4 regions of the Citrobacter meridianamericanus genome follow, and region 1 is predicted to be linked to each of the others. Evidence: predicted binding sites of a transcription regulator. Region 1 holds the regulator's gene; each other region holds the start of a gene.

Region 1 (3,161 bases):
GGGTGCAGGCGACGCGTGTCGCTGTAGCGACGAATCAGGGTGTTCCGATCGGCGTCAAGGAACAGCAGCTGTGGTGAGAAGCCTTCAGGCAGATTGTTCATTGCCTGCTCGAAAATCTCCGGGGACTCAGGCATGTTGCGCACATCAATGCTGACGGCTGCAGAAATCTGGCGATCGGCCAGAGTACGAGCCAGATCGGGCAACAGCACTACGGGAAGGTTATCCACGCAGTAAAAACCCATATCTTCCAGCGCACGCAAGGCGACAGATTTGCCTGACCCCGAACGACCGCTGACGATCATCAGTACCATGTACTGTTTCTCCTCACAACGACAAAAAAGGATGCCATTGGGTTGTTATGCTTCATCCTGTCCACCTTCGGTGTCCGTGATGATTTGATACAACTCCTGGTCACTCTGTGCGGCGCGCAGGCGACGGCAGATTGTTTTATCTGCCAGACGTTTGGCGACCAGTGACAACGTATGCAAATGCGTCTTGGTTTGGTCCGCCGGTACCAGCAGAGCAAAAAGCAGATCGACGGGTTGATTATCGATGGCGTCAAAAGCGATAGGCGTTTCAAGTTGCACAAACACGCCTACTGCGCGCATCGTGTCTTCTTCCAGCTTTCCGTGCGGGATAGCAATACCATTCCCGATGCCGGTACTACCCATTTTTTCACGCGTTAAAATAGCTTCAAATACCAACTGAGAAGGCAAGCTGAGCTGCTTTGCCGCCAGTTCACTGATGATTTCCAGTGCGCGTTTCTTGCTTTGGCAGTGAACTGCCGCGCGTGTACATTCCTGGTTAAGAACATTGCTCAGTTGTAGAGTCGTATCGTTATTTGTCATAATTTCACCTAAGCGCTAACTGTACAAATGGCCTGTTGTGCTACACAACAGGCCGTCCTGCACCCGCTAACTGCCCGGACAAGTTAGTGCTGTTTCAGTTTATCTTTATGTTTTGTTAATTGCCGAGCCAGTTTATCAATTAAACCGTCAATGGCGGCGTACATATCCTGACCTTCCGCACTGGCATGAATTTCGCCACCGTTCACATGCAGTGTTGCGTCCGAGATATGTGTAACCTTCTCCACTTTCAACACAATATAGACCTGATTAATCCGGTCGAAATATTGTTCGAGCTTGGCGAATTTTGTATTAACAAAATCGCGCAGGGCTTCCGTGATTTCGACGTTGTTTCCAGTGATGTTGAGCTGCATAGTGTCTTCCTTATCGGTTGGGTCAGACCAGCTGTTTGCGCTGGTTAGACGGCGGAATGGATAAAGACTCTCGGTACTTCGCAACGGTGCGGCGTGCCACCATGATACCCTGTTCTGACAACATAGAGGTTAACTTGCTGTCGCTCAGCGGTTTCGCGGGGTTTTCCGCAGCAATTAATTTCTTCACCAGCGCACGGATCGCCGTGGATGAGGCTTCGCCTCCGCCTTCAGTGTTAACGTGACTGGAAAAGAAATACTTCAATTCAAAAATGCCGCGCGGACTGTGCAGATACTTTTGCGTGGTCACTCGGGAAATGGTCGATTCGTGCATCTCGACGGCCTGGGCGATATCCGCCAGCACCATCGGTTTCATAAACTCTTCGCCTTGCTCAAAGAAGGCTTGCTGCTGTTCAACGATGCAGCGGCTGACGCGCAGCAGCGTATCATTGCGGCTTTCCAGGCTTTTAATCAGCCACTTCGCATCCTGCAGATTACTACGAATAAACTGGCTGTCGGCATCGTTGCGCGCGCTGTTGCACATGGCGGCGTAGTGCTGGTTAATCTGCAGCCGTGGAATGCTGTCACCGTTGAGTTCGACCACCCAGCGATCGTTATGCTTACGCACCAGTACATCTGGAATGACGTACTCTGGCTCACCGGTCTGGATAGACTGCCCGGGTCTTGGGTCCAGAGACTGAATAAGGTTAACGGCCTCTTTCAGCACCTCTTCTTTCAGTCGGGTCACGCGCATTAGCGTGCGGAAGTCATGGTTGGCTAGCAGATCGAGGTGATCGCTGATGATCAGGGACGCTTCTTCCAGCCACGGCGTGGCTTTATCAAACTGTGAAAGTTGGATCAGTAAGCAGTCGCGGAGATCTTTGGCCGCTACGCCCACGGGATCAAAACGCTGAACGCGTTTAAGCACGGCTTCGATTTCATCCATACCGATGTCGTCATCGCCCATGCTTTCGAGAATATCGTCCAGAGTTACGGTGAGATAACCGGTTTCGTCTACCGCATCAACAATGGATGTCGCAATAGCGCGATCGGTATCTGAGAACGGGGTCAGCTCCACTTGCCACATCAGGTAATCCTGCAGCGATTGCGTGGTCTCACCCTGATACACAGGCAGTTCGTCGTCGATGTAATCCCCGCTGGTACCCGAAGGCGTACCGGCGGTGTAAATTTCATCCCAGCTGGCGTCAAGCGGCAGCTCTTCTGGCATCTCTTTTTGTTCAAGAGCATCTGCAGTGTCGAGTGATTCGCTGTCCTGTTTTTCCTGGGTATCAATTTCGTCGTGAAGATCGGTTTGCTCGAGCAGTGGGTTACTTTCCAGCGCTTGCTGAAGTTCTTGCTGAAGTTCCAGCGTGGACAGCTGCAACAGACGGATAGCCTGTTGTAGCTGAGGCGTCATCGCCAGTTGTTGGCTAAGCCTGAGTTGCAAACCTTGCTTCATGTTCAGAGTTTTTCTCTCCTGCGGTGACGTGAAGTCTTCTACCCTATCAGAGTCTGAAGTCTTCCCCAAGGTATACGCGCTTCACGTGCTCATCCTGCAGTATTTCTGTTGGCGTACCGTGCGCGATCAGGTGGCCCTGACTCACGATGTAGGCGCGCTCACACACTGCCAGCGTTTCGCGGACGTTGTGGTCGGTAATCAGCACGCCAAGCCCGCTGTCGCGCAGGTGTTCGATGATCCGTTTGATATCAATAACCGAAATCGGGTCAACACCGGCAAACGGTTCATCCAGCAGGATAAATTTCGGATTAGCGGCCAACGCGCGGGCGATCTCCACGCGGCGTCGTTCGCCACCGGATAGCGACTGTCCCATGCTGTCACGCAGGTGTTCGATGTGGAATTCTTCCATCAGTTCGTTGGCGCGATCTTCCCGCTGCTCGCTGGTCAGATCGTCACGAATCTGCAGCACCGCCATCAGGTTATCAA
Region 2 (3,161 bases), 680 kb from region 1:
AGGCACAGAGCCGCGCCATTGACGCCAAAGAGATCCTGATGAAACGCAAAATCACCGCAGCACCGGTGGTCGATGAAAACGGTAAACTTACCGGTGCTATCAACCTGCAGGATTTCTATCAGGCCGGTATTATCTAATCCTTCAGCCCCAGACGTTTCGCCAGCCGGTGCAGGTTGGCGACGTCTGTTTCCAGCGCCCGCGCACTTGCTGCCCAACTGTGATTATTTTGCGCCAGCGCCCGGCGGATCATCTCTCGCTGGAATGACTCCGTTGCTTCACGCAGATTATGCTGTTGCGGGATCTCTGCAACACCTTCCGCCGCTGGTGTTACAGGCGCTTCATCCTGCAAGGCAAAATGCTGCGTCTCCAGCACCACTTCATCCCCTGCTCTGGTGGCCCTTGCCAGAACAACCGCACGGTGAATGGCATGTTCCAGCTCGCGTACGTTACCAGGCCAGGCGTAGCTCAACAGATGACTACGCGCACCGGGGCTTAACACCACACGGGAAAGTCCCAGTCGCAGTCGACATTGCTCGCAAAAATAGCCTGCCAGCAGCACCACATCTTCGCCACGCTCACGAAGAGGCGGTACGGAAAGGGGAAAGACGCTCAGGCGGTGGAATAAATCCGCACGGAAATTCCCGGCCAGCACCTCTTCGCGTAAATCACGGTTCGTTGCCGCGAGTACGCGCACGTCGACACGCAGGCTGCGATCGTCACCCACGCGTTGAATATCACCGTATTGCAGCACGCGTAGCAGCTTAGCCTGTAGCGCCAGCGAGAGTTCGCCAATTTCATCGAGAAACAGCGTCCCGTTATCGGCCATTTCAAACTTACCGCTCCGATTACTGATAGCCCCGGTAAAGGCCCCTTTTACGTGACCAAACAGCTCGCTTTCCGCTACGCTTTCTGGCAAGGCCGCACAGTTCAGATACACCAGCGGGTTCACCGCGCGGGGTGAACCTTCATGAATCGCTTTCGCTACCAGCTCCTTCCCGGTCCCCGTTTCGCCGCTAATCAGTACGTTGAGATCGGACCCCGCCACAATCTCAATCTCTTTTTTCAGCTGCATCATATTGGGCGACAGGCCAATCATCTGGGTTTCCGTCACCTGCTCGAAAGCCGTCGACGAACCCGGCAGCATATTCTGGCTTTCCAGCTGTTCAATCAGTAGCGCATTGCTCAACGCGCCAGCCGCCAGCGCGGCAATCAGCCTGAGTTCTTCATCACTGAACACATCAAACTGATCCGGTTCCATGCCATCCAGCGTTAACGCGCCAATCAAATTTTGACCGGCGAACAGTGGTAAGCCAATACAGGCATGCACTTTCAGACTCTCCTGGCCTGGGATCAGCCCGTCGTAAGGATCGGGCAAATCACTGTCGGCAGGAAAACGTACCACGTCTCCGGCACGGGCAATCGCTTCCAGACGCGGATGCCCTTCCAGCGTAAAGCGCCTGCCGAGAACATCCTGGGCCAGCCCATCGATTGCCAGTGGAATAAACTGTCGCGACTCGTAGCGCAGCAATGCCGACGCGTCGCACTCCAGTACCTGACGCAAGGTGGTTATCAGGCGTTGAAAGCGATCCTGATGTCCAATACCGCTTTGTAATTCAATGGCGATGCCCGCCAGCACATCTACGGAAAAGCTCATGGCTACCTCATTGTCATTTTGACAATTCATATTGTCATATTGACAATAAGAAACATAGTCATTTTGACTACCACCTTATGAGCAATAAAAAATAAAATCTTTAAAATCAAAGAAATAAAAAGTTGGCATGCAACCTGCTATTAGCAAAACATCTTTTTTGAAAAACGCTGAATTAATTGAGGTTGTTATGTCTATTCTGGTTAAAAATAACATTCATTGGGTTGGCCAACGTGACTGGGAAGTGCGTGATTTCCACGGAACTGAATACAAAACGCTGCGCGGTAGCAGCTATAACAGCTATCTCATCCGTGAAGAAAAAAATGTCCTGATCGATACCGTAGACCACAAATTCAGCCGTGAATTCGTGCAGAACCTGCGCAGTGAAATCGACCTTGCCGATATCGACTACATCATTATTAACCACGCGGAAGAAGACCATGCCGGTGCGCTGACCGAGCTGATGTCCTGCATCCCGGACACGCCAATCTACTGCACCGCTAATGCCATTGACTCTATTAACGGACACCACCATCACCCGGAGTGGAACTTCAATGTGGTCAAAACCGGCGACAGCCTTGACATCGGCAACGGCAAACAGCTGATCTTCGTTGAAACACCCATGCTGCACTGGCCGGACAGTATGATGACCTACATGACCGGCGATGCGGTGCTGTTCAGTAACGATGCCTTCGGCCAGCACTACTGCGACGAACGCCTGTTCAACGACGAAGTTGACCAGGCCGAACTGTTCGAACAGTGCCAGCGCTACTATGCCAATATCCTGACGCCGTTCAGCCGTCTGGTGACGCCGAAAATTACTGAGATCCTCAGCTTCAACCTGCCGGTCGATATGATTGCCACTTCCCACGGCGTGGTATGGCGCGACAACCCGACACAAATCGTTGAGCTGTACCTGAAATGGGCAGCGGATTATCAGGAAGACCGCATCACCATTTTCTACGACACCATGTCCAATAACACCCGCATGATGGCGGACGCGATTGCCCAGGGCATCAACGAAGTCGACCCGAACGTGGCGGTAAAAATCTTTAACGTCGCCCGTAGCGACAAAAACGAAGTCCTGACTAACGTCTTCCGCTCTAAAGGCGTGCTGGTCGGGACTTCCACAATGAACAACGTGATGATGCCGAAAATCGCCGGTCTGGTGGAAGAGATGACCGGCCTGCGTTTTCGTAACAAGCGTGCCAGCGCCTTTGGTTCACACGGCTGGAGCGGCGGTGCGGTAGACCGTTTGTCCACGCGTTTGCAGGATGCCGGTTTCGAGATGTCGCTGAGCCTGAAGGCGAAATGGCGTCCGGACCTCGGTGCACTGGAACTGTGCCGCCAGCATGGCCGCGAAATTGCACGTCAGTGGGCGCTTGCTCCACTGCCGGAGACCCCCGTTAAAGCCTTGTCCAAAGAAGAAGAGTGCGCCTGTGCCGCTGCGGCTGCCGCTGACCTTGGCCCAAGCATGCAGTGCAGCGTGTGCCAGTGGATTTACGACCCA
Region 3 (3,161 bases), 660 kb from region 1:
TAGCCTGGTTGCCGTCAATGGTGCGGATTTGACCCGGAACACCTATGCACATCGCTGCGTCTCCAGCCAGGAGAGCCATTGGTCCATCCCTTCGCCGCTGGTGGCAGAAATCAGGATGATCTCAATTTCCGGGTTTACTTCCCGGGCGCTGGCGATGCACTTATCTACGTCAAAATTGAGGTACGGCAGCAGATCCACTTTATTGAGCAGCATCAGCGAGGCGGCGGCAAACATATGCGGGTATTTCAGCGGTTTGTCTTCGCCTTCAGTGACGGAAAGCACGGCCACTTTATGGCGTTCGCCGAGGTCGAAACTCGCCGGGCAAACCAGGTTGCCGACGTTTTCAATGAACAAAATACCATTGTCTTCAAGCGGCAAACGCGGCGCGGCGTCAGCGATCATTTGGGCGTCGAGGTGGCAACCTTTACCGGTGTTGACCTGGATGGCTGGCGTGCCCGTGGCACGAATACGTGCGGCATCGTTAACCGTTTGCTGGTCGCCTTCAATGACGGCACACGGCACGTTGTCTTTGAGCTTCATCAGCGTTTCGGTCAGCAGCGTGGTTTTACCGGAGCCCGGGCTTGAAACAAGGTTCAGCACCAGATGCTGACGGGCCGCAAAGCGGGCGCGGTTGCGTTCGGCCAGACGGTTGTTTTTATCCAGTACGTCAATTTCCACTTCCAGCATGCGGCGCTGGCTCATGCCCGGCGCATGGGTACCTGCTTCACCGTGACCATAGTGCAAATCGCCTTCTTCGGTCTGACTCGGTGTGAAACTGGAGGTTTTCACACCGGTAATATTCAGTGCCGGGCGAGCCGCCGGGGCAAATGGCGCGCTGCGAAACGCCGAGTGGGGATTATGCTCATCACCCTCTATATAAAGGTTGCCTTCAGCGCAACCACATGTCGTACACATCGCTCACTCCTGATCTATTGCTTATTACTAGCTTTTTATGCCGGAAATGACTAAGTCGATATCCGGCATTAATTAATCTTCAGCGTCGCCAATTTCAATTCGCCGAATCTGTAGACCGTCATCGGCCACAATTCTCAGCGTATCGCTGTTGCATTGCGGGCACCGACGCACGCGTTGCGTCAGTAAGGTGACGTATTGCTGACAAGATTCGCACCAACATTCGGCTTCTTGTTCTTCGAGGTGGAGTTTACAACCTTCTGCAAGGGTGCCACGGCATACCAGATCAAAACAAAAGGCGAGAGCGCTGGTTTCTACGCAAGAAAATGCGCCAATTTTGAGCCAGACCCCAGTTACTCGTTTTGCGCCGTGCTGGGTGGCCTGTTGTTCAATCAATTCCAGTGCCCGTTGGCAGAGGGTTATTTCGTGCATACCGCCTCCTGTGAAGTTGCCGTACTAAAAGCAATAAACATGCCAGCTTGGATTTTTTCCAACGTGACAATGACGACGATGACGAAATGACATGTCGTCACTCGTTTTTGATTTTTTATCTGTATGAAAATTAAGGATTTTAATTTTGGCATGAAATGTGCTTAAAGCTGTTCATCTCTGCTAAACGGGTAACCTGACATGACTATTTGGGAAATAAGCGAAAAAGCCGATTACATCGCTGAACGGCATCGTCGCCTACAGGACCAGTGGCGTATTTACTGTAACTCGCTGGTTCAGGGGATCACCCTGTCGAAAGCGCGTTTGCATCATGCAATGAGCTGTGCGCCGGACAAAGATCTCTGCTTTGTCCTTTTTGAACACTTCACTATCTACGTCACGCTGGCGGATGGCTTTAACAGCCACACCATCGAGTACTACGTCGAAACAAAAGATGGTGATGATAAACAACTGATTGCACAGGCACAGTTGACCATCGACGGTAAAGTCGATGAGCGTATCAACGCCCGCGATCGTGAACAGGTGCTGGAGCACTATCTCGAAAAAATCGCCACCGTCTACGACAGCCTGTATACCGCGGTTGAGAACAATATGCCGGTGAATTTAAGTCAACTGGTTGAGGGACATAGCCCGGCTTAAGCCTCGGGTACTGCCCAGTTTTGTCATGATGCGCTTTCATTCTGCGTCACGACAGTTTAGGGAATGGGCATGTCGAAAAATGTCGAAATGACATTTCGCAGACATGTTTTCGTCAAAAATGACTATCACCTGAGGAATGCCTGGTGAATCGTTTTGTAATTGCTGACTCCACTCTTTGTATCGGCTGCCACACCTGTGAAGCTGCCTGCTCAGAGACACATCGCCAGCATGGCCTGCAGTCTATGCCGCGCCTGAAAGTGATGTTAAATGAAAAAGAATCCGCGCCGCAGCTTTGCCACCAGTGTGAAGATGCACCTTGCGCCACCGTTTGTCCGGTTAATGCGATTAATCGTGTTGACGGTGCTGTACAGCTGAATGAAAGCCTGTGCGTCAGTTGCAAATTGTGCGGGATTGCCTGTCCGTTCGGCGCGATTGAGTTTTCCGGTAGCCGTCCGCTACACATCCCGGCAAACGCCAATACGCCAAAAGCGCCTCCGGCTCCGCCTGCACCTGCCCGTGTGAGCACGCTGCTGGACTGGGTTCCGGGCGTTCGCGCCATTGCGGTGAAATGCGATCTGTGCAGTTTTGACGAACAGGGTCCGGCCTGCGTGCGCATGTGCCCAACCAAAGCCCTGCACCTGGTGAGCAACATGGATATCGCCCGCGCCAGCAAACGTAAGCGTGAGCTGACTTTCAATACCGATTTCGGCGATCTCACCTTGTTTCAGCAGGCTCAGAGTGGGGATGCAAAATGAGCGCAATTTCACTAATTAACAGCGGCGTGGCTTGGTTTGCGGCTGCGGCGGTTCTGGCATTTCTGTTTTCATTTCATAAACCGTTGAGCGGTTGGATTGCCGGGGTTGGCGGCGCGGTCGGCAGCTTGTGTACGGCGGCTGCGGGTTTTACCGTTCTGACTAATGCGCTGGCGGTGAGCGGCGTGATGCCGTTTATTGGTCACAGTCTGCAAATTACCCCGCTAAATGCCATCTGGCTGATTACGCTGGGCTTGTGTGGCCTGTTTGTCAGCCTGTACAACATCGACTGGCATCGTCATCCACAGGTCAAAGCTAACGGCCTGCTGATAAATTTGCTGATGGCAGCAGCGGTATGTGCGGTGGTGGCCAGCAACCTCGGGACGCTGGTGGTGATGGCGGAAATCA
Region 4 (3,161 bases), 740 kb from region 1:
CAGTTTACAGTCAGGTCGTTAGAGCGGCTGTGAATACCGATGATCTGGCCTTCGTAAACTTCAGCACCGTGACCCAGGAACAGCTTACCGCGGTCCTGCAGGCTGAACAGTGCGAACGCAACTGCTTTACCCTGGCCATTGGAGATCAGTACGCCGTTCTGACGCTGACCCACATCACCCGCACGAACATCGTCGTAGTGGCTGAAGGTGGAGTACAGCAGACCGGTACCGGAAGTCATGGTCATGAATTCTGAACGGAAACCGATCAGACCACGGCTTGGGATCACGTAGTCAAGACGTACGCGGCCTTTGCCATCTGGATTCATGTTTTTCAGGTCGCCTTTACGCTCACCCAGAGCCTGCATCACAGAACCCTGATGCTGCTCTTCGACGTCCAGCGTTACGTTTTCGAACGGCTCTTGTTTACGGCCATCGATTTCGCGGAAGATAACTTTCGGACGGGAAACCGCCATTTCGAAACCTTCACGACGCATGTTTTCAATCAGAACAGACAGGTGCAGCTCACCACGACCGGATACACGGAACGCATCCGCATCTTCGGTTTCTTCAACGCGCAGCGCAACGTTGTGCACCAGCTCTTTGTTCAGGCGGTCAAGGATCTGACGAGAGGTAACATATTTACCTTCTTTACCACAGAACGGAGAGGTGTTTACGCAGAAGAACATGGTTACGGTCGGTTCATCAACGGACAGAGCCGGCAGCGCTTCGACGTTCTGCGGATCGCAGATGGTGTCGGAGATGTTCAGTTCGCCCAGACCGGTGATCGCGATGATATCGCCGGCTTCGGCAATATCGCTCTCGATACGTTCCAGACCCAGATGAGTCAGAACTTTACCGACTTTACCGTTACGGGTTTTGCCTTCGCTATCAATGATAGTGATCTGCTGGTTCGGTTTAACTTTACCGCGTTTAATGCGGCCGATGCCGATTACGCCAACGTAGTTGTTGTAGTCCAGCTGAGAGATTTGCATCTGCAGCGGGCCATCAAGATCTACGTTCGGAGCCGGTACACGATCAACGATGGTCTGATACAGCGGAGTCATGTCTTCAGCCATATCTTCGTGATCCAGACCTGCGATACCGTTCAGCGCGGAAGCGTAAACGATCGGGAAGTCCAGCTGCTCGTCGGTAGCGTCGAGGTTAACGAACAGGTCGAATACCTGGTCAACAACCCAGTCAGGACGCGCGCCAGGACGGTCAACTTTGTTGATAACAACAATTGGCTTCAGGCCATGGGCAAAGGCTTTTTTGGTCACGAAGCGCGTCTGCGGCATCGGACCATCCATTGCATCCACCACCAGCAGCACGGAGTCGACCATGGACATTACACGTTCAACTTCACCACCGAAGTCGGCGTGCCCCGGGGTATCAACGATGTTGATACGGTAGTCATTCCATTTGATAGCGGTGTTTTTAGCGAGGATGGTAATCCCACGCTCTTTCTCCAAATCGTTGGAGTCCATCACGCGCTCTTGGGTTTCAGCACGTGCATCGAACGTACCGGATTGTTGGAGCAGCTTGTCTACCAGGGTCGTTTTACCATGGTCTACGTGCGCGATGATGGCGATGTTACGCAAATTTTCGATCACAACTTTGCCTCAGGCATTTTAGAAATAGCGCGTTATTGTACACGGATTAATCGCAGTACAAAACAGGATCACAAACATCCTCCGCAAACAAGTATTGCAGAGTTTCTTTGTGATCACATTCACGGAGCGTTAAAAGGGGTAATCTGACATGCTTTGCACCAATATGGTGCTTAATGTTCACATTAAAGCACTATAATGGTGCAATACAACCTTCATGGTGCAGCCCCTTTGCACGATAGTGCGCATGATAACGCCTTTTAGGGGCAATTTAAAAGTTGGCACAGATTTCGCTTTATATTTTTTACGGCGACACGGCCAATTTTTTGCAGAATTGAAGACTTCGTTACCACGACGACCATGACCAATCCGGGAGAGTAAGTATGTCCGCTGAACACGTTTTGACGATGCTGAACGAACACGAAGTGAAGTTTGTTGATTTGCGCTTCACTGATACTAAAGGTAAAGAACAGCACGTCACTATTCCTGCTCATCAGGTAAATGCCGAATTCTTTGAAGAAGGCAAAATGTTTGACGGCTCCTCAATCGGTGGCTGGAAAGGCATTAACGAATCAGACATGGTTCTGATGCCAGATGCATCTACTGCACTCATCGACCCGTTCTATGAAGAGTCTACTCTGATCATCCGTTGCGATATCCTGGAACCCGGTACGCTGCAGGGCTATGACCGCGACCCGCGCTCCATCGCAAAACGCGCTGAAGAGTATCTGCGTTCTACCGGCATCGCAGACACCGTTCTGTTCGGGCCAGAGCCAGAGTTCTTCCTGTTTGACGACATCCGCTTCGGCGCATCTATCTCCGGTTCTCACGTGGCTATCGATGACATCGAAGGCGCATGGAACTCTTCCACCAAATACGAAGGTGGTAACAAAGGTCACCGCCCTGGCGTGAAAGGCGGTTACTTCCCGGTTCCTCCGGTAGATTCTTCTCAGGACATCCGTTCTACCATGTGTCTGATCATGGAAGAGATGGGCCTGGTTGTTGAAGCACATCACCACGAAGTGGCGACTGCTGGCCAGAACGAAATCGCGACCCGCTTTAACACCATGACCAAAAAAGCGGACGAAATTCAGATCTACAAATACGTTGTGCACAACGTTGCGCACCGTTTCGGTAAAACCGCGACCTTTATGCCAAAACCGATGTTCGGTGATAACGGTTCCGGTATGCACTGCCACATGTCCCTGTCAAAGAACGGCGTAAACCTGTTCTCTGGCGACAAATATGCGGGTCTGTCTGAGCAGGCGCTGTTCTACATCGGCGGCGTAATCAAACACGCTAAAGCGATCAACGCCCTGGCTAACCCGACCACGAACTCCTATAAGCGTCTGGTCCCTGGCTACGAAGCGCCGGTAATGCTGGCTTACTCTGCCCGTAACCGTTCTGCTTCTATCCGTATTCCGGTTGTTGCTTCTCCGAAAGCGCGTCGTATTGAAGTGCGTTTCCCGGACCCGGCTGCTAACCCGTACCTGTGCTTCGCAGCACTGCTGATGGCCGGTCTTGACGGTATCAAGAACAAGATCCACCCGGGCG

Evidence for each region. Region 1 encodes sigma-54, which starts transcription at its own class of promoters, with help from an activator protein. Its sites were predicted from a motif close to GTTGGCACANNTTTCGCTNT; they were not measured.
Region 2: a site for sigma-54 is predicted at 1,776-1,795, ahead of norV (anaerobic nitric oxide reductase flavorubredoxin). Genes of this name have one in related genera too.
Region 3: a site for sigma-54 is predicted at 1,372-1,391, ahead of hypA (hydrogenase maturation nickel metallochaperone HypA). Genes of this name have one in related genera too.
Region 4: a site for sigma-54 is predicted at 1,885-1,904, ahead of glnA (glutamate--ammonia ligase). Genes of this name have one in related genera too.

What each region holds. Positions count from the first base shown of each region.
Region 1 covers NZ_CP101036.1:557,081-560,241, forward strand. The annotation lists gene rapZ (RNase adapter RapZ) at 1-311, opposite strand, end outside; gene ptsN (PTS IIA-like nitrogen regulatory protein PtsN) at 357-848, opposite strand; gene hpf (ribosome hibernation promoting factor) at 932-1,219, opposite strand; gene rpoN (RNA polymerase factor sigma-54) at 1,242-2,675, opposite strand; gene lptB (LPS export ABC transporter ATP-binding protein) at 2,722-3,161, opposite strand, start outside.
Region 2 covers NZ_CP101036.1:1,240,377-1,243,537, reverse strand. The annotation lists gene gutQ (arabinose-5-phosphate isomerase GutQ) at 1-137, shown strand, start outside; gene norR (nitric oxide reductase transcriptional regulator NorR) at 134-1,654, opposite strand; gene norV (anaerobic nitric oxide reductase flavorubredoxin) at 1,842-3,161, shown strand, end outside.
Region 3 covers NZ_CP101036.1:1,221,868-1,225,028, forward strand. The annotation lists gene hypC (hydrogenase 3 maturation protein HypC) at 1-52, opposite strand, end outside; gene hypB (hydrogenase nickel incorporation protein HypB) at 43-915, opposite strand; gene hypA (hydrogenase maturation nickel metallochaperone HypA) at 988-1,344, opposite strand; gene hycA (formate hydrogenlyase regulator HycA) at 1,543-2,001, shown strand; gene hycB (formate hydrogenlyase subunit HycB) at 2,145-2,756, shown strand; gene hycC (formate hydrogenlyase subunit 3) at 2,753-3,161, shown strand, end outside.
Region 4 covers NZ_CP101036.1:5,138,095-5,141,255, forward strand. The annotation lists gene typA (ribosome-dependent GTPase TypA) at 1-1,610, opposite strand, end outside; gene glnA (glutamate--ammonia ligase) at 1,991-3,161, shown strand, end outside.